Sphaerotilus montanus: one gene and its partner. The protein of the gene in region 1 interacts with the protein of each later gene in a pairwise test. Links are inferred from orthologs where the notes say so. Each region holds a gene or a part of one and is shown on either strand. Other genes may lie near its edges.

Region 1 (11,684 bases):
CGCAGCAGGTAGGCCTGCTCGTTGTTGTGCTTCGACGAGCCGACGACGAAGAGCGAGTCCGGCCCGCTCTGCTTCTTCAGCTCCAGCATCTTCGCGCTGATCTCGTTCAGCGCCTCGTCCCAGGAGATGCGCTTGTACTTGCCGTCCACCAGCTTCATCGGGTATTTCAGCCGGTATTCGCCGTGGCCGTGCTCGCGCAGCGCCGCGCCCTTCGCGCAGTGGGCGCCCATGTTGATGGGTGAGTCGAACACCGGCTCCTGCCGCACCCAGACGCCGTTTTCCACCACGGCGTCCACCGCGCAGCCCACCGAGCAGTGGCCGCAGACGGTGCGCTTGACCTCGACCTTCTTCGCGCCACCGGTGGCCGTGGACGCGGCATCGGCCGCCTCGACGCGCTTGACCAGCGTCAGCTGCGACGCGGCCAGCCCGGCGCCGACCCCCAGGCCGGAGCGGCGCAGGAAGGTGCGTCGGTCCAGCGTCGGGATCGCCCGGCCGATGCCGCGGGCCAGGCTGGACACCAGCGGGGAAGGGGACGATCCGGGCGTGGACGGGGTGGCGCGGCGGGTGAGCAGCATGGGGGGTGTCTCCTGGGATCCTCAGACCTTGGCGGTCTGGTAGTAGCGCCGGACGTGCTCGGTCAACTGGTAGCCGCCACCGGTGTCCGGGGCGGGCTTGGGCAGGGCGGCGACGGGCGCGGGCGCGGGGTGCTGGCCCGGCAGCACGGCAGCGACCGCGGCCAGTGCACCGGCGGTGCCGACGCCGGCAAACACGCGCCGACGGGTCAGCGTGGGACGCTCGGGGGTGGGGGACTGGCTCATCGAACGGGCTCCGGCAGCGTGGACTGCAGTGATTAGGTTGCGGTTATGCAAGGCGAACAATAAGGGTCAATCCTTAGGGGTTCGCGACAGTTTGTCGCGCGCTGTTCGTCAATTTGTCGTGCGGGTTTGAAAACCCTGCGGGGAGGGTGCGGACAATCTGTCGCGCGTGCGGGGCGCAGAGGGGAAACCGGGTTCCTGCGCAGGGTGCAGCCCCGGAAACTCCCTCGTCGCTCAGGGGCAACGCTGATGTTTTCTCGGGGGTGGCCTGTAGACTGCGCGTGAATTACCGAGCCCTTGTCGACATATTCATGCGGACCGACCCAGAACATACGGCGCTGCCGCCGACGCCACCGACGCAGATCCGGGTGGCCGTGGTGATCGACCGGCAGCACCAGCCCAGCCGCTGGGAAGACTGGCGCTTCACGCTGGCCGACGTGGCGCTGGACGACGGGCAATACGGCGACACGCCGCGCCTGCTGCGTGACGACGGCAAGGCGGCGCAGTTCCTGTTCCCCGGCCTGCCGGTCGAGTTGCGCCGCGACGAGGGCGAGGGCTACTTCCTCAACCTGACCTCGGGCGCGCCGGTCTGGTTCGTGATGTGGCGCATCGACGAGGAAGACCCGTCGCGCGCCTGGCCCGAGCGGGTCACGCTGTCCTACAACGAAGCCGGGCGCCTGCTGGACGCGCAGGAGCGGGTCGACAACCGGCCGCTGCCCGCCGAGGTGCGCGACTGGCTGCAGGCCTACACCGACGCGCACTACCGGCCCGAGCCGAAGAAGCGCCGCCGGCCGGTGTCCTTCGTCGCGCCGGACCAGCGGGATTGACGATGGCGACCGATCCGGAACCCGACGGCGGCTTCCTGTCGCGCTGGTCGCGGCGCAAGGTGCAGGTGCGGCAGGGCGCGCCGGTGGCGGAGGTGCCGCCGATGCCGGCCGTGGCCGCCAGGCCCGTGGCGCCGGTGGCCCCTGTCCCCGTCGCGCCAGCGCCGGCCGCCGTGCCCCCGCCGCCCGCCCAGCCCGCCCCGACGCTGGCCGATGTCGCGCAGCTCACCCCCGCCTCCGACTTCACCCGCTTCGTCGCCCGCGGCGTCGATCCCTCGGTGAAGAACGCGGCGCTGAAGACGCTGTTCACCGATCCGCATTTCAATGTGATGGACGGCCTCGACACCTACATCGAGGACTACGGCCTGCCGGACCCGATCCCGCTGGCGATGCTGCGGCAGATGACGCAGTCCAAGGTGCTCGGCCTGTTTGCCGACGAAGACAAAGACGACGACGAGAACCCCGCCGATGAAAACACTGCTGTGCGACTGCAACCGGACGATGCCGCTGGACTCGGGGGCGATTGCCCGGACGCTGATGCGCACGCCGGGGGCGAGCGCGGACGGGCTGGAGACGACGCACACCCTGCTGTGCCGACGTGAGGCGGGCGCCTTCCAGCGCGCGGCCAAGTCCACCGGTCCGGGCGAGGCGCTGCTGGTGGCCTGCACGCAGGAGAGCCAGCTCTTTCTCGACCTGAACGCCGAGACCGCGGGCGCCCCCAGCACCGACGAGCGCCCGATCCACTTCGTCAACCTGCGCGAGACGGGCGGCTGGTCCCGCGACGCCAAGGCGGCCACGCCGAAGCTCGCCGCGCTGATCGCCGCGGCGCAGATGCCGGATGTGCAGCCGGTGACGACGGTGCCGTTCCACTCGGCCGGGCGCTGCCTCGTGATCGGCGGGGCGGACGCGGCGCAGTCGGCGGCAGCGATGCTGCGCGACCGGCTGGCGGTGACGCTGCTGGTGGACGAGGCGGCGGGCGTGGACGGCGCGCTGGCGCAGCGCCGCGACCTGCCGGTGTTCGCCGGGCGGGTGACGCGGCTGCGCGGCTGGCTGGGGGCGTTCGAGGTGCAGTGGTCGTCGTCGAACCCGATCGACCTCGATCTCTGCACCCGCTGCAACGCCTGCCTCGACGCCTGCCCGGAAGGCGCGATCGACTTCCGCTACCAGATCGACCTGAGCCGCTGCAAGAGCCACCGTGACTGCGTGCAGGTCTGCGACGCGGCCGGCGCGATCGACTTCAACCGCGCGCCGCTGGTCACCGACGAGCGCTTCGACCTCGTGCTCGACCTGCGCGACACCCCGGCGTTCTCGCAGCACCAGCCGCCGCAGGGCTACTTCCATGTGCCGCAGGGCGTGCGTGGCGCCGCCGAGCCGAAGCGCCTGTTCGACGCCGTGCTGCAATTGCGCGAGCTGGTCGGCACCTTCGACAAGCCGAAGTTCTTCCACTACCAGCACCGCCTGTGCGCCCACAGCCGCAACGAGCAGATCGGCTGCACCGCGTGCATCGACGTCTGCTCGACGAGCGCGATTTCCAGCGACGCCTCGCGCAAGGGCAAGGCGAAGACCGAGCTGGCGGGTGGCATCGTCGTCGAGCCGCACCTGTGCGCGGGCTGCGGCGCCTGCACGACGGTGTGCCCTAGCGGGGCGCTCACCTTCGCCTATCCCGGCCCGGTCGACCAGGGCAAGCGGCTGCACCGGCTGATCACGACCTACGCCCGCGCGGGTGGACAGAATGCGGCGCTGCTGCTGCACAGCGAGCAGGCGGGCGCCAAGCTGATCGACGATCTCGGCCGCGCGGCGCGGGTCGACCGCTCCGTGCACGGCGTGCCGGCGCGGGTGTTGCCGGTGGCGGTGTGGCACACGGCGAGTGTCGGGATCGACCTGTGGCTGTCCGCGATCGCGCAGGGCGCCAGCCAGGTCTTCGTGCTGCTGACCGCCGAAGAAGCGCCCGAGTACCGCGCCGCGCTGGCCGAGCAGATGGCGGTGGCGCAGGCGCTGCTGACCGGGCTGGGCTACGCGGGCGAGCACTTCAAGCTGATCGAGGCACGGGACGCCCGCGACCTGGCCGCGCTCGACGCCGCGCTGCGCAGCGCACCCGCCCAGGTTGTCGCGCAGCCCACGCCCATCGTCGCCCAGGCCGACAAGCGCGCGACACTCGACCTGACGATCGACCACCTGAGCGCCCACGCGCCTGCGCCGGCCGATGTGGTCGCCTTGCCGAAGGCCGGTGCGCCGTTCGGTGCGGTGCTGGTGGACACCGCCAAATGCACGCTCTGCCTGAGTTGCGTTGGCGCCTGTCCCGAGAACGCGCTGGCCGACAACCCCGAGCGCCCGCAGCTCCGGTTCACCGAGAAGAACTGCGTGCAGTGCGGGCTGTGCGAGACGACGTGCCCGGAAGGCGCGATCACGCTGGTGCCGCGCCTGCTGCTGGCCGACGAGGGCCGGGCGCGCCGCCAGCCGCGGGTGCTGCACGAGGTCGAGCCCTTCCGCTGCATCCGCTGCAGCAAGCCGTTTGGCACGCTGAAGGTGATCGAGAACATGATGGCCAAGCTGTCCGCGCACCCGGCCTTCCAGGGCGCGGCGGCCGAGCGGCTGAAGATGTGCGGCGACTGCCGGGTGATCGACCTGCACAGCAATGCCAGCGAAGTCCGCATCACCGACGTGCCGCGCGGCACGCCCCGTTACTGAGCCTGAGCCGAGCCCCATGAACAACGACGACCTCCGCGCCCTGAGCTTCGCCAGCGCCGACCACAGCGAGGAACTTGCCCGCGCCGAGCTGTACGGCCTGCTCGCGCGGCTGTGGATGGCGCCACCCGATGCCGAGTTGCTCGCGCGGTTCCGCGTGGTGGTCACCGAGACGCCGGAGGGCGGCCTGCTCGAAGCGCCGTGGCAGGCGCTGGTCTCGGCGCTGCGTGCCACCACACCGGAGACCGCCGCCGACGAGTACGACGCGCTGTTCGGCGGGGTGGGCAAGCCGGAGGTGTTCCTCTACGGCTCGTTCTACCTGGCGGGTTTCCTCAACGAGAAGCCGCTGGCCGCGCTGCGCACCGACCTGGCCGCGCTCGGCCTGACCCGTGATCCGGGCCGTGGCGAGACCGAGGACCACATCGCCTACGGCTGCGAGGTGATGCGCTTCCTGATCGCGGGCGACGACATCGCGGTGTGCAACCTGGAGCAGCAGCGGCGCTTCTTCCGCGGCCATCTGCAGACCTGGGTCGGCGACCTGTGTGACGCCGTCGACGCCCATCCGCGGGCGCAGATCTGGCGCGCGGTGGCGCAGCTCACCCGGGTGTTCCTCGACATCGAGACGCAGGGCTTCGACCTGCTGGAGGCCTGAGCATGACCGTGGCCATGAACGTGCGCAGCGCGATCGATCCGCAGGAGATCACCGGCCTGGTCCTGGCCGGTGGCCGCGGCAGCCGCATGGGCGGGGTGGACAAGGGCCTGCAGAACTTCCAGGGCATGCCACTGGCGCTGCACGCCGTGCTGCGCCTCGGGCCGCAGGTCGGCAGCCTGATGGTCAATGCCAACCGGAACCTGGCCGCCTACGAGTCGATGGGCGTGCCGGTCTGGCCGGACGCGACGACCGATTTTCCGGGGCCGCTGGCGGGGTTCCTCGCCGGGCTGGAGCGCTGCGAGACGGCCTACCTCGTCACCGTGCCTTGCGACTCGCCGCAGTTTCCGGCCGATCTGGTGGTGCGACTGTCGGCCGCGCTGCAGGCGGAGGACGCCGATCTGGCGATGGCCGTCACCCGCGAGGCGGACGGCACGCTGCAGACCCACCCGGTCTTCTGCCTGATGAAGACCGGGCTGATGGAGAGCCTGGTGGCCTTCATGGCGGGCGGCCAGCGCCGCATCGACCGCTGGACCGGCCAGCACCGCTGCGCCCAGGTCCTGTTCGACCGGGAGGGGGACGCGGCCGGGTTTTTCAATGCCAACACCCTGGATGAGTTGCGCAGCCTGTCGCGCTGATCTGAAAAAGGTGCACCCGCGGCACAATCGGGCCATCTGGTACCGGGGGTGAACGATGAGCACATGGATTCGACGGATCGCGCCCGTGGCGCGCAGTCTGGGCACGGCACTGCTGCTGACCGGCACCGCGCTGGCGGCACAGGCGCAGTCCGTGCTGCGGGTGGCGATGGCGCCCGAGACGACGCCGGCCGAGCAGGCGGTGCGCTTCGAGCCGCTGGGGCAGTTCCTGGAGACGCGTTTCAAGATGCGCGTGAAGTGGGTGCCCGTGGCCAGCGAGGCCTTTGCGGTGCGGGCGCTGCTCAACCGCGAGGCCGATCTGGTGTGGCTGAACGGGTTGTCCTATGTGCAGGCCGTCGTGCGCGCGGGTGACCGCGTCGTGCCGCTGGTGCAGCGCGAGGAAGACCAGAAGGCCCGCTCCGTCTTCATCACCAAGGCCAGTTCCAGCATCAAGAAGCTGCCCGACCTCAAGGGCCGCACGCTCAGCCTCGGCCCCAGCGCCAGCACCGCAGAAAACCTGATGCCCCGCAGCGCCCTGATCGCGGCCAAGCTGCGCCCGGACGCGGACCTCACCGCCGTGCCTGCCGCGAACGCGGCTGCGGTGGTGGCCGCGGTGGTCGCCGGCCAGGCCGAGGCCGGTGCGCTGGGACTGGCGACCTGGGAGCGGCTGGTGGCCGACAAGCAGGTCGATCCCGCGGCGCTCAAGGTCTTCTTCACCACGCCGGTCTACACCGACCACACCTGGGCGGTGCTCGCCGACCTGCCCGAAGGCAGCCGCAAGGCGATCACCGGCGGGATGCTGGTGCTGGAGGCGGTCAAGGGCGGGCGCGAGATCCTGAAAGCCCAGCGCGCCCACCGCTACACCGAAACCAAGGATGCGGGCTACGCCGCCGTGCGCGCCGCTGCCGAGCAGACCGGCCAGCTGCAATGAGGCCCTGAGCGGCCGCCTCTGGCGGGCACGGCACAATTCACGCCTTTCGGCGCCCTGCAGAGCGGGGCGCTGTCGACTGACCGAGGCGTGAACATGACCAGAATCCCGATGACCGCTGCCCGCAGCGTCCGACTGCTCGCACTGGGGGCCGCGCTGGCGGGTGCCGCACTGACCGCGCAGGCCCAGGCCGTGCTGCGCGTGACCGCGATCCCCGACGAATCCCCGACCGAACTGGCGCGCAAGTTCGAGCCGCTGGGCAAGTACCTGGAAGCGAAGCTCGGCATGAAGGTCGAGTGGACGCCGGTGACCGACTACGCCGCGGCGGTCGAGACGCTGGTGAACAAGAAGGTGGACCTCGCCTGGTTCGGCGGCTTCACCTTCGTGCAGGCGAATGTGCGCTCGGGCGGCAAGGTGATCCCGCTGGTGCAGCGGGCCGAGGACGAGAAGTTCCGCTCGGTCTTCATCACCGACGCGGCCTCGGGCATCACCAAGCTCGACGACCTCAAGGGCAAGACGCTGAGCTTCGGCTCGGCCTCCAGTACCTCGGGCCACCTGATGCCGCGCAGCTACCTGCTGGCCGCGAAGATCAACCCGGATGCGGACCTGAAGCGCGTGAGCTTCTCCGGCGCACACGACGCGACCATCGCGGCCGTCGCCAGCGGCAAGGTCGATGCCGGCGCGCTGAACATCTCCGTCTGGGAGAAGTTCGTCGCCGACAAGAAGGTCGATCCGGCCGTGGTCAAGGTGTTCTACACGACCCCCGGCTACTACGACTACAACTGGAGCGTGCACGCCGACATGCCCGCTGCGCTGCGCGAGAAGATCGCTGCGGCCTTCCTGGCGCTGGAGTCGGCGCCTGGTGGCAAGGAGATCCTGGCATTGCAGCGCGCCAGCCGCTTCATCCCGACCAAGGCCGACAACTACAACGGCATCAAGGGCGCTGCCGAGCAGGCCGGACTGCTGAAGTGAGCCGGGCGTGAGTCGGTTGGGGCCAGCGGTGGTCGATCTGGGCGGACTGCAGGTCGCGCCGATGCCGGGGGCTGCGCCGGTGCTGAAAGGCATCGATCTGCAGCTGGCGGCGGGCGAGCAGGTCGCGGTGATCGGTGCGTCAGGTGCCGGCAAGACGACACTGCTGCTGGCGCTGGCCGGGATGCTGCGTCCTTCGGCGGGGCGGCTGGCGCTGTTCGGCCAGGAGCCGTGGACGCTGGGCACGGCTGCCCGGCAGCGGCAGCGGGCGCGGGCGCTGCTCGCGCCGCAGGTGCCGCCGCTGCCGCCGCGTCAGCGGGTGGTGACGGCGGTGCTGGCGGCGCGGCTGCCGCAGATGTCGCTGTGGGCCAGCCTGCGCACGCTGTGGACGCCGCGGCTGGCGGACGCCGAGCGCGTGCAACGGGCGCTGGTGGCGCTCGACCTGCCGGACAAGCTCTGGCTGCGTGTCGACCGGCTCTCCGGCGGCGAGCGGCAGCGGGTCGGGCTGGCGCGGCTGCTGGTGGCGGATGCGAACCTGTGGCTGGTCGACGAGCCGCTGTCGGCGCTCGACCCGGCCCGGGCCGAGCTGGTGATGCGCCGGCTGACCGAGACGGCGCGCGCCGAGGGCCGCACGCTGGTGTGCTCGCTGCACCAGGTGGAGGTGGCGCGGCGCTGTTTTCCGCGCACGGTGGCGCTGCGCGAGGGGCGGGTGGTCTACGACGGACCGTCCGACGGGCTGGACGACGCGCGGCTGCAGGCGCTGTACGGCGGGGCGGTGTTCGCGCCGCAGGCCCCGCCGCTGGTCGAGCTGGCTCCGCTCACTGCGCTGCTGCCGCAGGCGATGTGCCGATGAACGCTGCCGCGGTGGCGAGTGCGGTGGCCGCGCGCGATCCGGCGCTGCAGCGGCGCTGGCTGGGGCTGCTGGCGGCGGCGGTGGTGCTGTGGCCGCTGCTGGTGCTGGCCGAGTTCCAGCCGTGGACGCTGTTCGACGCCCGCAGCCTGCGCGTGACCGGGCGCTTTCTGGCCGAGTTCGTGCCGCCGCGCCACGACGCGGAGTTCCTCGCGCTGCTGGCCCGCGAGACCTGGCGCACGGTGGCGATCGCGACGGCGGGCATGGCGCTGGCCGGCCTGATCGCGCTGCCGCTGGCGCTGGCGATGACCGAGCGGCTGTCCGTCAGCGCCGTCGGCGGGCGCATGGCGCGCGGGCCGGCGTGGCTGCGGCAGGGCGTGCGCGCGTTCACCGTGGTGCTGCGCTCGGTGCCGGAGCTGGTCTGGGCGCTGGTGTTCGTGCGGGTCGTGGGCTTGGGGCCGACGGCGGGCGTGCTGGCCATCGCCATCGCCTACGGGGGGATGCTGGCCAAGGTCTGGGCCGAGATCCTGGAAAGCGCCGATGCCGCTCCCGCGCAGGCGCTGCTGGGCCACGGCGCCGGGCGGCTGCAGACCTGGCTGTACGCGGCGCTGCCGGCCTCCGCCAACGAGCTGGCGAGCTACACGGTCTACCGCTGGGAATGTGCGATCCGCTCGTCGGTGGTACTGGGCTTCGTCGGTGCGGGCGGGCTCGGGCAGCAGCTCGACAACGCGGCCAAGATGTTCGCGGGCGGCGAGGTGAGTGCGATCCTGCTGGTCTTCATGGCGCTGGTGGCGCTGTCGGACCGGGTGAGCGCGTGGATCCGCCGGGGCTTGGCATGAGCCGGGAGTCGCTGCCCTTGCCGCCGCGTCCGCTGCGCAGCCGCGCCTTGCCCGTGCTGGGTCTGGCGCTGCTGGCCCTGGTGGGCGCGAGCTTCTGGAGCCTGTCGCTGCGCTGGTCGGACTTCCTCGGTCCGCAGGCGCTCGGGCAGATGGGGCATTTCCTCGCCAGCTTCTTTCCGCCGGAGACCGGCGCGGCCTTCCTGCGCAAGACCGGCTGGGCGACGCTGGAAACCCTGGCCATGTCGCTGCTCGGCACCGGGCTGGCGGCACTCTTCGGGCTGCTGCTGGCGGTGCCGGCGAGTCTGGCGGGCGGGGTGTCGGCGGCGCTGGTCCATGGGGCGGCACGCGCGGTGCTCAACCTGCTGCGTGCGGTGCCGGAGCTGGTCTGGGCGGCGCTGCTGCTGGTGTCGGCCGGACTGGGGCCGCTCCCGGGCACGCTGGCATTGGCGCTGCACACGACCGGCGTGCTGGGTCGGCTGCTGGCCGAGGCGCTGGAGAACGTGCCGCCCGAGCCGGCGCAGGTGCTGCGCAGCCGCGGCGCGGGCGTGGTGCAGGTGTTCCTGTTCGCCACGCTGCCGCAGGTCTCGGCGCAGTGGCTGGCCTACAGCCTCTACCGCTGGGAGAACAACATCCGCGCCGCGGCCGTGCTCGGCGTGGTCGGCGCAGGGGGGCTGGGCCAGATACTCAGTTTCCACCTCAGCCTGTTCCAGATGCGCGAGGCCTGCACGGTGCTGCTGGCGATGATCGGGCTGGTGGCGCTGGTGGATGCGCTGTCGGCTTGGGTCAGAAGGAACCACTTCGCGTGAATCTCCTCTGATACAGGTCGGCACTGGCACCAGATACCCATAAAATCACGCCCCCGCCCTGCGTACCCCGAAATTGACAACGACATGAGCATCAAGAGCGACAAGTGGATCCGGCGGATGGCCGAGCAGCACGCCATGATCGAGCCGTTCGAGCCCGCTCAGGTGCGTTACGCGCCCGATGGCCGCAAGCTCGTCAGCTACGGAACGTCCAGCTATGGCTACGACATCCGCTGCTCGGACGAATTCAAGATCTTCACCAACGTGCATTCCACGGTGGTCGATCCCAAGAACTTCGACGAGCGCAGCTTCGTGGACTTCAAGGGCGACGTCTGCATCATTCCGCCGAACAGCTTCGCATTGGCGCGCACGGTCGAGTACTTCCGCATCCCGCGTAGCGTGCTGACGGTGTGCCTGGGCAAGTCGACCTATGCCCGCTGCGGGATCATCGTCAACGTGACGCCGTTCGAGCCAGAGTGGGAAGGCTATGTGACGCTGGAGTTCTCGAACACCACGCCGCTGCCGGCCAAGATCTACGCGGGCGAGGGCTGCGCGCAGGTGGTGTTCTTCGAGAGCGACGAGGTCTGCGAGACCAGCTACCGCGACCGCGGCGGCAAGTACCAGGGCCAGACGGGGGTGACCCTGCCCAGGACCTGAGCGCGACAGACCCCGTCCCGACATGCGACATCTCGCGCGACCGGCAGCCATGGTGGCCAGCTTCTTCGATTCGCTGCCACCGGGCCAGGTGGCCACGGCCATGGCGCTGCACAAGGCCGTGCTGGCGGCGGCACCGGACATTGACCAGGCGGTGCGCTGGGGCAGTCTGATGTTCCTGGTCCGGGGCAGTCCCCTGGTGACGCTGCTGCCGCACAAGGGCCAGGCGCACCTGCAGTTCTTCCAGGGTGCGCTGCTGGTCGAGCAATTTCCTCAACTGGAGGGCGCCGGCAAGGGCATGCGCATCCTCAAGTTCCGCTACAGCCAGTCGGTGGATGTGGATCTGGTGCGGCGCATCATCGTCGCGGCACTGCAGGTGCCGTCAGTGCGTGAACAGCGCTGAACTGCGGCTGTCGAGCCGGCCGTAGACCACGGCATCCTCGCGCGGCAGCAGTGCTTCCAGGGCACCGTCCAGCGCCACGGTCGCGCGCAGGAGCGACTCGCGCTGCACGGCCACCTGACCACTGGCCTTCACGAGCCTGGCGCGCAGCGCGGCGGGGATCTGGCCGGACCGGGAGGCACGCGTGAAGCCGTCGAGGGCCCGGGTGAGCGCCTCGCGCAGATCGCCGGAATGGCGCTCGATGCGCGTGCTGTCCCGAAGGCGCAGCGAATCTCCGAGGGCATCCAGATCGCCCTCGACCGCCGAGAGCAGACGCTCCAGATCGGCGGCGTCGGGGCAATGCACGGGGGCAGGGCGCAGATTCAGGGTGTTCATGGGCAGGTGTGTCAGGTCGATGGATCGATGCGACACGCTGCCCGGTCAGGCCGGACAGCGGTCTCAGGGCTTCTGGCCGAGGTGGCCCAGCAGATCCTGTGCGTTGGTGAGCAACTGGTCGGCGATCGCTTCGGCATTGACCTTGTAGGTGCCATTGGAGATGGCTTGCCGGATGCGATCGACTTTTTCGCTGTCAAAGTCGTCCGGGGCGCGTTCGAGCAGGGTCGAGGCGGTTTCAGACACTTCCACCTTGGTGCT
Region 2 (11,683 bases), 2.8 Mb from region 1 along the record:
GAGGTGCAAGGCCGCGAGGACCACCGCGCCCGGCTGGAGCGGCTCGGGCTGCAGCCGGTGGACGCTGGTGTCATCGGGTCGAGCCTGTCGGCGCATGTGCGCGCCGAGGTCGAGCGCCACCGGCGGCAAGCGGTCGAGATCGGCCTGCTGCGCGCGGTCACTCCGTGACGCGCACACCCTTCCAGAACGCCACGCGGCCCTTGATCTCGGCCGCTGCTTCCTTCGGGTCCGGATAGAACCAGACCGCATCCGGGTTCACCTCGCCGTTGACGAACAGGCTCAGGTAACGCGCCTCGCCTTTCCACGAGCACATGGTGCGGTGGTTGCTCGACAGCACGCAGTCCTGGCGCAGCGACTCGGGCGGGAAGTAGTGGTTGCCTTCGATGACGACGGTGTCGTCGCTTTCGGCCACGGTGGTGCCGTTCCAGATGGCTTTCATGGGGTGTGCTCTCGTGGGATGGTGGAGGCTGGCGTTATACCGCTGATGCGGCGCAAGGTCGGCGTGGTGGCTTCAGGCGCAAGATGGACCTGACTCCTCGAAAGGCCTGTCCATGACCACCGCCACTTCTCTTCCCGATCTTGGCCTGCTGCAGGCCCCGACGCGCCACCTGTTCTTCACCGGCAAGGGCGGCGTGGGCAAGACCTCGCTGTCCACGGCCTGCGCGCTGGCGCTGGCGGACGCGGGCCGGCGGGTGCTGCTGGTGAGCACGGACGCGGCGTCCAACCTCGACGAGATGCTGGGCATCCCGCTGCGCAACACGCCGGTGCCGGTGCCGGGTGCGCCGGGCCTGTCGGTGCTCAACATCGATCCGCAGGCGGCGGCCGAGGCCTACCGCGCCCGCGTGATCGACCAGATGGGCGCCGAGGCCGATGACGCCGAGCGCGCCACGGTGCGCGAGCAGCTCTCGGGTGCCTGCACCACCGAGATCGCCGCGTTCGACGAGTTCACCGCACTGCTGGCCGGCGGCGGCGAGGGCTACGAGCACATCGTCTTCGACACCGCGCCGACCGGCCACACGCTGCGCCTGCTCAGCCTGCCGAAGGCGTGGACCGGCTTCCTGGCCGGCAACGACCGCGGCGCGTCCTGCCTCGGGCCGCACTCGGGGCTGAAGATGCAGGAAGTGCGCTTCCGTCAGGCGCTGCAGACGCTGGGCGACGCGGCGCTGACCACGGTGGTGCTGGTCACGCGGCCCGAGACGGGCGCCATCGCCGAGGCGGCGCGCACGTCGGTGGAACTGGCCGAACTCGGGCTCGGGCACCAGCGGCTGGCGATCAACGGTGTGTTCCACGCCAGCCAGCGCGATGACGCGGTGGCGCAGGCGGTCGAGGCGCAGGGTGCGCAGGCGCTGGCGGCGATGCCAGAGGTGTTGCGCGCGCTGCCGAGTGACCGGGTACCGCTGCGGCCGTTTGACACGGTGGGGCTGCCGGCGCTGCGGGCCTTGCTGCGGCCCGACGTGGCGGGACCAGCGCCTGCGTTGACCGAGGCGGGGCAGGGCGAGGCGACCTGGCATCCGCTGGCCGATCTGGTCGACGACCTCACAGCGCCCGGCCGCGGGCTGATCATGGTGATGGGCAAGGGCGGTGTCGGCAAGACGACCATCGCCGCCGCGCTCGCCGTGGCCCTCGTGCAGCGCGGCCACACCGTCCACCTGAGCACCACCGACCCGGCCGCCCACCTGGCCTCGACGCTGGACGGGCAGCTCGACGGCCTGCGCGTGGACCGCATCGACCCGCAGGCCGAGACGCAGCGCTACACCGACAAGATCCTGGCGGCGCGGGGCAAGGATCTGGACGCGGCGGGACTGGCGCTGCTGCGCGAAGACCTGAAATCCCCTTGCACCGAGGAGGTCGCCGTCTTCCATGCCTTCTCGCGCATCGTCAGCGAAGCGCGCAGCGCCTTCGTCGTGCTCGACACGGCGCCGACCGGCCACTCGCTGCTGCTGATGGACGCCACGGGTGCGTACCACCGGCAGATGGTGCGCGAATTCGAAGGCACCTCGGGCAGCCACATCGTCACGCCGATGATGCGGCTGCAGGACGGCAGCTACACGCGCATCGTGCTGGTGACGCTGCCGGAGTCGACGCCGGTGTCGCAGGCCGCGGCGCTGCAGGACGACCTGCGCCGCGCCCATATCGAGCCGGCGGCCTGGGTGCTCAACCGCAGCCTGCTGGCCTCGGGCACGACCGACCCGCTGCTGGCCGGGCGGCTGGCGGGCGAGCGCCGGCAGATGGCGCGCATCGCCGAGGGCCTGTCCAGCCGGATGACCTGTGTCGTGCCGTGGCAGGCGGTCGCGCCGGTCGGGGTGGAGGCGCTGACCGCCCTGGTGCAGCGCCCGTGAACCGGTGAACCCATGAAAAAAGCCCCGCCAGGGCGGGGCTTCGGAGTCGGCGGGATTCAGCTCACTTGGCGAGCTTGAACACCCACACCGAGCCACCCTGTTCGAGGAAGCTGACCTTCTTGGCCACGTCGCCACCCCACAGCGGGACGGCGCCGCCCCAGCCGGAGGCCACGGCGACGTACTGCTCGCCGCCTTCGCTCCAGGTGACCGGCGGGGCCACGACGCCCGAACCGGTCTGGAACTTCCAGACGATCTTGCCGGTCTTGGCGTCGGCCGCCTGCAGGTAGCCTTCCGGCGTTCCCCAGAACACCAGGTTGCCGCCGGTGGTCAGCACACCACCCCACAGCGGGGCGTTGTTCGGGGCTTCCCAGACGATCTTGCCGGTCTTCGGATCCACGGCGCGCAGGGCGCCGATGGGGCCGTCACCCAGCGTCTTGATCGTGAAGCCGGCGCCCAGGTAGGCGGCACCCTTCTTGTAGCTGATCGGCTCGTTCCAGATTTCCATGCCCCACTCGTTGGCCGGCACGTAGAACAGCTTCGTGTCGGGCGAGTAGGCCATCGGCATCTGGTTCTTGCCGCCCAGGAACGACGGGGCGACGAAGGTCGAGGTGCCCTTCTTGCCATCGGCGCCCTGCGTCGGGTCGCCAGGGCGGTTTTCCGGCACGAAGTTCGGACGGCCCGTCTTCAGGTCGATGCCGGTGGCCCAGGTGATCTTCTTGACGAACGGGAAGGCGTTGACCAGCTTGCCGGTCTTGGCGTCGTTCACATAGAAGAAGCCGTTGCGGTCGGCCTTGCCGCCGAGGATCTGGCCGCCTTCGTCGTACGTGATGAACTCGTTGACGCCGTCATAGTCCCAGCCGTCGTTCGGCGTGTTCTGGTAGTGCCACTTGATCTGGCCGGTCTTCACGTCGATGGCGACGGTCGAGGTCGAGAACAGGTTGTCGCCCTTGCGCAGGTGGCTGTTCCACGGCGCGGGGTTGCCGGCACCGAAGTAGGCCATGCCGGTCTTCGCGTTGTAGGTGCCACCCAGCCAGGTCGCTGCGCCGCCGGTTTTCCACAGGTCGCCCGGCCAGGTCTTGCCCTGTTCGCCGGAGATGCCGTTTTCGGTCTTGTTGCCGTCCTTGTCGTACTTGTAGCCCATGTGGCCTTCGACCGTCGGGCGCACCCAGACCAGCGCGCCGGTCTTCGGGTTGCGGGCCTCGACACGGCCGACGATGCCGAACTCGCCGCCCGACACGCCGGTCAGCAGCAGGCCTTCGGCGATCAGCGGAGCGGCCGAGGCGGAGTAGCCAGCGGCGTAGTCGTCGATCTTTTCCTTCCAGACGACTTCACCGGTGTCCTGGTTCAGCGCGACAAGCTGCGCGTCCAGCGTGGCGAAGATGACGAGGTTGTCATACAGGGCGGCACCGCGGTTGATCACGTCGCAGCAGGGCATGATGCCGTCGGGCAGACGGTGCTCGTACTTCCACAGCTTGGCGCCAGACTTGGCGTCGAGCGCGAAGATGCGCGAGTAGGACGCCGTCACGAACATCTTGCCGTTGTGGATCACCGGCTGCGATTCCTGACCGCGCTGCTTTTCACCGCCGAAGGAGAAGCTCCACGCCGGCACCAGCTTGCTGATGGTCGAGGGGTTGATCTGCTTGAGCGGGGAGTAGCGCTGGCCTTGCTGGCCGATGCCCCAGCTCAGCACGTCGCCGGTGGACTTGGCGTCGTTCTCGATCATCTGATCGGTCACGGCGGCCTGGGCCATGGACGCCAGGCCGGCGCACACCAGCAAGCTCAACAGTTTCTTCTGCATGGTTGGTCTCCTCAGTGAGGTGGATGTCACAACGGCTGGAACAGATGCCGTTCGGGAGCTATTCCCGGGCAACAAATGTGCCACCTCGCCTGTGCTAGGAAACCTTGGGGATCCTACTAGCTCGCCGTACCGGGTCGGGGTTCGCGGTGCGGGTAACTCCGGGGGCTGGTGTACCAGGAGACAACACTTCCCCGAAAACTGCTCCGCCGGCCGCGGTGCACTCAGACCAGTCCGTCGAACAGCCAGACGTCCACCGCGTCGCCTGCGGCCACCGAGGTCTGCGCGTGGCCGAGCACGACCAGTGCATTGGCTTCGCTCATGCTGCGCAGCACGCCAGCGCCCTGGGTGCCGGTCAGGCGCACTTCCCACTGGCCGTCCACGCCAGGGCTGACGATGCCGCGCTGGAATTCGGTGCGGCCCGGGCGCTTGCGGATGGCGGTGGTGCAGCGTGCGCGCAGCGCCGGCAATGGCTGCGGTTTCGCCCCCGCCAGCTGCAGCAGTCCGTCGCGGGCAAAGGCGTAGAACGTCACCAGCGCGGCCACGGGATTGCCCGGCAGTGCAAACAGCCAGGCGGGTGTGCGGCCCTCGCCGCGGTGCAGCGGCCCGAACGCGAAGGGCCGGCCCGGGCGCATCGCCACCTTCCAGAACGCCACGTCGCCGCGGCTGGCCAGCAGGTCCTTCGTGTAGTCGGCATCGCCCACGCTGACCCCCCCGCTGGTCAGCACCACGTCGGCCCGGGCGATCGCCTCGTCGAGGGTGGCGGCCAGTGCGGCCGGGTCGTCGCGCACGAGGCCCAGGTCGATGATCTCCACGTCCAGCCGCGCCAGCGCCCCCATCAGGCTGTAGCGGTTGCTGTCGTAGATGCAGCCGGCGTCCAGCGGCTGGCCGAGCGTGCGCAACTCGTTGCCGGTGGAGAACAGCGCCACCCGCAGCCGGCGCCGCACGGTGACCTCGCCGATGCCCAGCGACGCGATCAGCCCCAGGTCGGCCGGGCGCAGCCGCTGGCCGGCGGTGAGCGCGGGGTGACCAGCGCGCAGGTCTTCGCCCTGCAGGCGGCGGTTGTCGCCCGGGCGGACCGTGCCCGCAGCGATGTGCACCACGCCGTCGGCGGCGCGGCAGAGTTCCTGCGGCACGACGGTGTCCAGTCCCGCCGGCATCACCGCGCCGGTCATGATCCGCACGCACTGCCCCGTCGCCGTCTCGAAGTCGGGCACGTCGCCGGCGTGGACCGTGCCCGTGACGGTCAGCACCGTGTCGGCGTCGGCCCGCAGGTCGCTGCCGCGCAGCGCGTAGCCGTCCATCGCCGAGTTGTCGTGCGCGGGCACGCTGATCGGCGAGACGATGTCCGCACCGAGGATGCGGCCCAGCGCCGCAGTCAGTGGCAGGGTTTCGGTTTCGGTGATGGGGTGCAGCGCGGCGGCGATGGCGGCGCGGGCGGCCTCGACGCTGAGCTGGTCATTGCCGGTGGAGAGGGGAGAAGGGCCGAGTTCCGACATGGTGGGCAGGGACGGTGGGTTCAGGGATTGGCACTGATCATAGTGGCCGCGCCTGCACGGGCCCGCGCCCTTGGGGTGGGTCTCTATGCAAGCGCCGACATATCGCCAGCGCGGTGATCCGGCGACAGAATCGCGCCGCCATGTCCACCGTCTCCGAGAGTTTCGCCACTGCGCTGCGCCTGATCGCCGAGGCCGATACCGCGCTGTTCTCCATCGCTGGCCTGTCGCTGCAGGTCAGCGCGGTGGCCTGTGCGCTGGGTGCCGTGGTCGGGCTGGCGCTCGGGGCGTGGCTGGCGGTGGCGACCTTTCCCGGCCACCGTGTCGTCATCTGGGCACTCAACACGCTGCTGGCGCTGCCTTCGGTGGTGGTGGGGCTGTCGGTCTATCTGCTGCTGTCGCGCTCCGGGCCGCTGGGTGCGCTGGGCATCCTGTTCACGCCGACGGCGATGGTGATCGCGCAGAGCATCCTCATCCTGCCGCTGATCACGGCGCTGTCCCGGCGGCTGGTGCTCGACGGCCTGCGCGAAGGAGGCGACCAGCTGCGCTCGATGGGCGCCGGCCCGCTGCTGTCGGCGCTGCTGCTGCTGCTGCACCAGCGTTTTGCGGTGCTGACGGTGCTGCTGACGGCGTTCGGCCGGGCGGTGGCCGAGGTGGGCGCGGTGATGATCGTCGGCGGCAACATCGACGGCATCACCCGCGTGATGACCACCGCCATCGCGCTGGAGACCAGCAAGGGCGATCTGCCGCTGGCGCTGGCACTGGGCCTGGTGCTGCTGGGTGTGGTCGGCATCATCAATCTGGTCATCGGGCTGGTGCAGTGGCGTGGCGGTGCACCGCAGGAGGCGCTGGCGTGACGACGATGCCCGCGACCGAGACACTGCTGACGCTCGACGGCGCCACGGTGCGCTTCGGTGCGGTGACGGCGCTGCGCGACGTCGGGCTGCAACTGCGCCGCGGCGACCGGCTGGCGCTGGTCGGTGCCAACGGTTCCGGCAAGACGACGCTGCTGCGGGTGCTCAACGGCCTGCTGCCGCCGAGCGAAGGCCGGCGTGAACTGCACCGGCTGCGCGGCTCCGGGCGGTGGCCGGTCGCGGCGATGCTGTTCCAGCGGCCCTTTCTGCTGCACCTGTCGGTGTGGCGCAACCTGATGCTGGCGCTGTGGCTGGGTGGCGTGCCGCGGGCGGCGCGGCGCACCCGCGGGCTGGATGCACTGACGCGGGTGGGCCTGCAGGCGACAGCGGACCGCCCTGCGCGCGCCTTGTCCGGTGGCCAGCAGCAGCGGCTGGCGCTGGCGCGGGCCTGGGCGCTGCAGCCCGACATCCTCTTCCTCGACGAGCCGACCGCCAGCCTCGACCCGAGTGCCAAGCGCGAGGTCGAGGCGCTGATCGACGACTTCGCACGTGCCGGCATGACGCTGGTGATGAGCACGCACAACCTCGGGCAGGTCAAGCGCCTGGCCACCCGGGTGGCCTATCTCGAAGCCGGGCGCCTGGTGGTGGACCGGCCGGTGGACCAGTTTTTCAACGACGCGCTGCCACCTGAGGCGGCGCAGTTCCTCAAAGGAGAATTGCCGTGGACCTGAAACGACGCCTTGCCTTCACCACGATGGCGACCCTGACGATGGCACTGGTCCTGCCGGCGGCCACCGTGCAGGCCCAGGACAAGTCCATCGTGATGGCCTCGACCACCTCGACCGACCAGTCCGGCCTGTTCGGCCACCTGCTGCCGGCGTTCAGGCAGGCCAGTGGCATCGACGTCCGCGTCGTCGCGGTCGGCACGGGGCAGGCGCTGGACATGGCGCGCCGCGGGGATGCCGACGTGGTGTTTGTCCACGACCAGGTGGCCGAGGAGAAGTTCGTCGCCGACGGCTGGGGCCTGAAGCGGCAGGCCGTCATGTACAACGACTTCGTGCTGATCGGTCCGGCCAGCGATCCGGCCAAGGCCAAGGGCGGCAACATCGCCGAGGCGCTGCTGCGCGTCGCCGCGGCCAAGGCCTCGTTCATCTCCCGGGGCGACAAGAGCGGCACGCACGCGGCGGAGCTGCGGCTGTGGAAGCAGGCCGGGGCCGACCTGGCTGCGGCCAAGCCGTCCGGCTACAAGGAATGCGGCTGCGGCATGGGCCCGGCGCTGAACATGGCGGCGTCCACCGGCGCCTATGTGCTGGCCGACCGCGGCACCTGGCTGGCCTTCAAGAACCGTGCCGATCTGGCCGTCCTCGTCGAGGGCGACAAGGCGCTGTTCAACCAGTACGGCGTGATGGTCGTCAATCCCGCCAAGCACCCGCATGTCAAGCAGGCCGCTGCGCAGGCGTTTGCGGACTGGGTGGTGTCGCCGGTGGGGCAGGGGGTGATCGCGTCGTACAAGATCGGCGGGGAGCAGCTGTTCTTCCCGAACGCGGGGCGTTGAGCGGCGATCGAGGGGGCGGTGAACCTGCCCGTGCGTGTCAGGCTGGTACATCTGTCGGTGACTTCATAGGCGTTGCCTAAGCAAAGACCCGGCGGATTCCGGGTTTTTCAGGGTTAGGCCTAGGTTCCCGAGCGCGGTCGATATGCAGATGATTGCATAGACCCTCCCCGGTGTGCGCTGTGCTCGCTCGGGGTACCCCCCCAACGGACGACTGCGGAGAACCCCCATCATGCAGAAGAGCCTTCACATCAACCCGGACAAGTGCACGGGTTGCCTGCAGTGCGAAATGGCCTGCTCGTACGAGAACTACGGCGTCTTCGCCCCCGCCAAGTCGCGCATCAAGGTCTTCGACTTCCACGAGACCGGCAAGAAGGTCCCCTACACCTGCACGCAGTGCGACGAGGCCTGGTGCCTGCACGCCTGCCCGGTGGAGGCGATCACGCTCGACAAGGTCACCGGCGCCAAGGTCGTCAACGACACCACCTGCGTCGGCTGCAAGGTCTGCACGATCTCCTGCCCCTTCGGCACGATCAACTACGTGCAGGAAACCGGCAAGGTCCAGAAGTGCGACCTGTGCGGCGGCGATCCGGCCTGCGTCGAGGCTTGCCCGACCGGCGCCATCACCTTCATCGATTCCAACTGGACCGGTCTGAACAAGATGCAGTCCTGGGCCGACAAGCTGGGCAACCAGTCTGCCGCCTGATCCGTCCAAACAAGGAGCACACACATCATGTCTTGGGCAGGAAAAATTCTCCGCGTCAATCTGACCGCCGGCACCGTCACGTCCGAACCGCTGCGCATGGACTGGGCCAAGCTGTACCTCGGCTCGCGTGGTCTGGCCACGAAGTATCTGGTCGAGGAAATCGACGCCAAGGTGGACCCGCTGTCCATCGACAACAAGATCATCTGGGCCACCGGTCCGCTGACGGGCACGATGGCCTCCACCGGCGGCCGCTACACGGTCGTCACCAAGGGCCCGCTGACCGGCGCCATCGCCTGCTCGAACTCGGGCGGCTACTGGGGCGCCGAGCTGAAGATGGCCGGCTGGGACATGGTCATCTTCGAAGGGGCGTCGGCCAAGCCGGTGTACCTGTCGATCGAGGACGACAAGGCCGAGCTGAAGGACGCCGCCCACCTGTGGGGCAAGTCGGTCTGGGAGACCGAAGGCATCATCAAGAAGGGCCACCAGGACCCGCTGGTGCGCGTGTCCTCGATCGGCCTGGCCGGTGAGAACAAGGTGCTGTTCGCCGCCGTGGTGAACGACCTGCACCGCGCCGCTGGTCGCTCCGGCGTCGGCGCCGTGATGGGCAGCAAGAACCTCAAGGCGATCGCCGTGCGCGGCACCAAGGGCGTGGGCAACATTGCCAACCCCAAGGAGTTCATGCGCGTCACCTACGAGAAGAAGAAGATCCTGCAGGACAACGCCGTCACCGGCGCCGGCCTGCCGACCTACGGCACCCAGGTGCTGATGAGCGTCATCAACGAAATGGGTGCGCTGCCCACCCGCAACCACCAGGATGTGGCCTTCGAAGGCGCCAAGGACATCGGTGCGGAAGCCATGGCCACCCCGCGCGCGACCGATGGCAAGAAGCCGCTGGTGACGAACCAGGCCTGCTTCGGCTGCACCATCGCCTGCGGCCGGATCCAGAAGATCGACCAGAACCACTTCACCGTGGACAACAAGCCGCAGTACTGGGGCGCCTCGGGCGGTCTGGAATACGAAGCCGCCTGGGCACTGGGCGCTGCCAACGGCGTGAAGGACCTGGACGCGCTGCAGTACGCCAACGTGCTGTGCAACGAGCAGGGCATGGACCCGATCACCTTCGGCGCCACCATCGGCGCGGTGATGGAGCTGTACCAGATGGGCGTGCTCACCAAGGAGCAGCTCGGCATCGACGCCCAGTTCGGCTCGGCCCAGGCACTGGCCCACTTCGCTGAAATCACCGCCCGCGGCGAAGGCTTCGGCATCGAGATCGGCCAGGGCAGCAAGCGCCTGTGCACCAAGTACGGCCACCCCGAGCTGTCGATGAGCGTCAAGGGCCAGGAATTCCCGGCCTACGACTCGCGCGGCATCCAGGGCATGGGCCTGACCTACGCCACGTCCAACCGTGGCGCCTGCCACCTGCGCAGCTACACCGTGGCCTCGGAAGTGCTGGGCATCCCGGTCAAGACCGACCCGCTGACCGCCGACGGCAAGCCCGAACTCGTGATGGCCTTCCAGGACGCCACCGCGGCATTCGACTCGGCCGGCATCTGCATCTTCACCAGCTTCGCCTGGGGCCTGGCCGACGTGCAGCCGCAAGTCGCGGCGGCTTGCGGCGAGGAGTTCACGCTGGAGAACCTGTCCCTGATCGGCGAGCGGATCTGGAACATGGAGCGCGACTTCAACAACCGCGCCGGCTTCACGTCGAAGGACGACACGCTGCCCAAGCGCCTGCTGGAAGAGCCCGCCAAGACCGGCCCCGCCAAGGGCCTGGTCAACAAGCTGCCCGAGATGCTGCCCAAGTACTACGACATCCGTGGCTGGGACGGCGACGGCCAGCTCAAGGCCGCGACCCGCGAGCGCCTGGGTCTGTGACCGGCTTGTGCTGAACTGAACAACAAGGCGGTCGAAGACCGCCTTGTTTTTTGAAGAGACCCGACATGAAACACGTGATCCTGGGCGCCGGCCCCGCCGGCATCATCGCCGCAGAAACCATCCGCAAGCACGCGCCGCACGACGAGATCCTCGTCATCGGCGACGAGCCGGAAGCGCCGTATTCACGCATGGCGATTCCCTACCTGCTCATCGGCAAGGTCGGCGAAGAAGGCACACACCTGCGCCATGGCGTCGACCACTACGCGAAGCTGGGCATCACGCTGCGCCGCGCCCGCGCGAAGCACGTCGATGTCGAAGGCCGCGCGGTCGATCTGGACGACGGCACCACGGTGGTCTTCGACCGCCTGCTGATCGCCACCGGCTCCTCGCCGGCCACGCCGCCGATCCCCGGCATCCACGGCCGCGGTGTCCACCCCTGCTGGACGCTGAAGGATGCGCGCGCCATCATGGAACTCGCCCAGCCCGGCGCCAAGGTGCTGCAGATGGGGGCCGGTTTCATCGGCTGCATCATCATGGAAGCGCTGGCGATGCGTGGTGTCGAGCTGACGGTCGTCGAGATGGGCGACCGCATGGTGCCGCGCATGATGGGCCCGACCGCCGGCACCATGATCAAGGACTGGTGCGAGGCCAAGAACGTCAAGGTCCACACCGGCGCCCGCGTCGAGGCCATCAACCGCCCCGAGCCCGGCATCCTCGACAAGCTCGCTGACATGGCGGGCCTGAAACCGGCGCACAAGGCCGCTGCGATGACCGTGCGCCTGTCCACCGGCGAGCACCTGGAGGCCGATCTGGTCATCAGCGCCACCGGCGTGAAGCCCAACATCGGCTTCCTGCAGAACTCGGGCATCACCTGCCTGATCGGCGTGCTGACCGACGAGCACCTGCAGACCAATGTCCCCGGCATCTATGCGGCCGGTGACTGCGCCGAAGCCTTCGACAAGGTCAGCGGCACCACCATCGTCAGCGCCATCCAGCCCAACGCGGCCGAGCAGGCGCGGGTCGCCGCGCTGAACATGGTCGGCCAGAAGGCGGAACTCAAGGGCGT

Evidence for each region.
Region 2: the proteins of mobA (region 1) and moeA interact in binary tests that used the Escherichia coli proteins (3 or more experiments, as listed by UniProt). The link is inferred for Sphaerotilus montanus from one-to-one orthologs.

Annotation. Positions count from the first base shown.
Region 1 is NZ_JACCFH010000001.1:3,031,123-3,042,806, forward strand. Bases 3,930-6,800 are described here. They hold mobA (molybdenum cofactor guanylyltransferase MobA), read left to right. Parts: upstream 3,930-4,990; coding sequence 4,991-5,611; downstream 5,612-6,800. Other genes in these bases: BDD16_RS13875 (4Fe-4S dicluster domain-containing protein), read left to right, coding at 3,930-4,327; BDD16_RS13880 (TorD/DmsD family molecular chaperone), read left to right, coding at 4,344-4,976; phnD (phosphate/phosphite/phosphonate ABC transporter substrate-binding protein), read left to right, coding at 5,697-6,539; BDD16_RS13895 (putative selenate ABC transporter substrate-binding protein), read left to right, coding at 6,633-6,800. In the rest of the region: BDD16_RS13855 (formate dehydrogenase subunit alpha), read right to left, coding at 1-575; BDD16_RS13860 (formate dehydrogenase), read right to left, coding at 597-818; BDD16_RS13865 (DUF3305 domain-containing protein), read left to right, coding at 1,127-1,642; BDD16_RS13870 (DUF3306 domain-containing protein), read left to right, coding at 1,645-2,241; more of BDD16_RS13875, read left to right, coding at 2,141-3,929; more of BDD16_RS13895, read left to right, coding at 6,801-7,508; BDD16_RS13900 (phosphonate ABC transporter ATP-binding protein), read left to right, coding at 7,516-8,358; BDD16_RS13905 (PhnE/PtxC family ABC transporter permease), read left to right, coding at 8,355-9,194; phosphonate ABC transporter, permease protein PhnE, read left to right, coding at 9,191-10,000; dcd (dCTP deaminase), read left to right, coding at 10,085-10,654; BDD16_RS13920 (DUF1801 domain-containing protein), read left to right, coding at 10,677-11,054; BDD16_RS13925 (hypothetical protein), read right to left, coding at 11,034-11,426; flagellar biosynthesis anti-sigma factor FlgM, read right to left, coding at 11,490-11,684. UniProt on the Escherichia coli protein: Transfers a GMP moiety from GTP to Mo-molybdopterin (Mo-MPT) cofactor (Moco or molybdenum cofactor) to form Mo-molybdopterin guanine dinucleotide (Mo-MGD) cofactor.
Region 2 is NZ_JACCFH010000001.1:191,552-203,234, reverse strand. The notes cover bases 3,509-6,378. They hold moeA (molybdopterin molybdotransferase MoeA), read right to left. Parts: upstream 5,658-6,378; coding sequence 4,359-5,657; downstream 3,509-4,358. Other genes in these bases: BDD16_RS00920 (ABC transporter permease), read left to right, coding at 5,774-6,378; BDD16_RS00930 (PQQ-dependent methanol/ethanol family dehydrogenase), read right to left, coding at 3,509-4,137. Outside these bases: BDD16_RS00945 (tripartite tricarboxylate transporter substrate binding protein), read left to right, coding at 1-168; BDD16_RS00940 (DUF427 domain-containing protein), read right to left, coding at 158-439; arsA (arsenical pump-driving ATPase), read left to right, coding at 552-2,339; more of BDD16_RS00930, read right to left, coding at 2,401-3,508; more of BDD16_RS00920, read left to right, coding at 6,379-6,487; BDD16_RS00915 (ABC transporter ATP-binding protein), read left to right, coding at 6,493-7,215; BDD16_RS00910 (ABC transporter substrate-binding protein), read left to right, coding at 7,254-8,039; BDD16_RS00905 (4Fe-4S dicluster domain-containing protein), read left to right, coding at 8,269-8,742; BDD16_RS00900 (aldehyde ferredoxin oxidoreductase family protein), read left to right, coding at 8,770-10,617; BDD16_RS00895 (NAD(P)/FAD-dependent oxidoreductase), read left to right, coding at 10,683-11,683. UniProt on the Escherichia coli protein: Catalyzes the insertion of molybdate into adenylated molybdopterin with the concomitant release of AMP.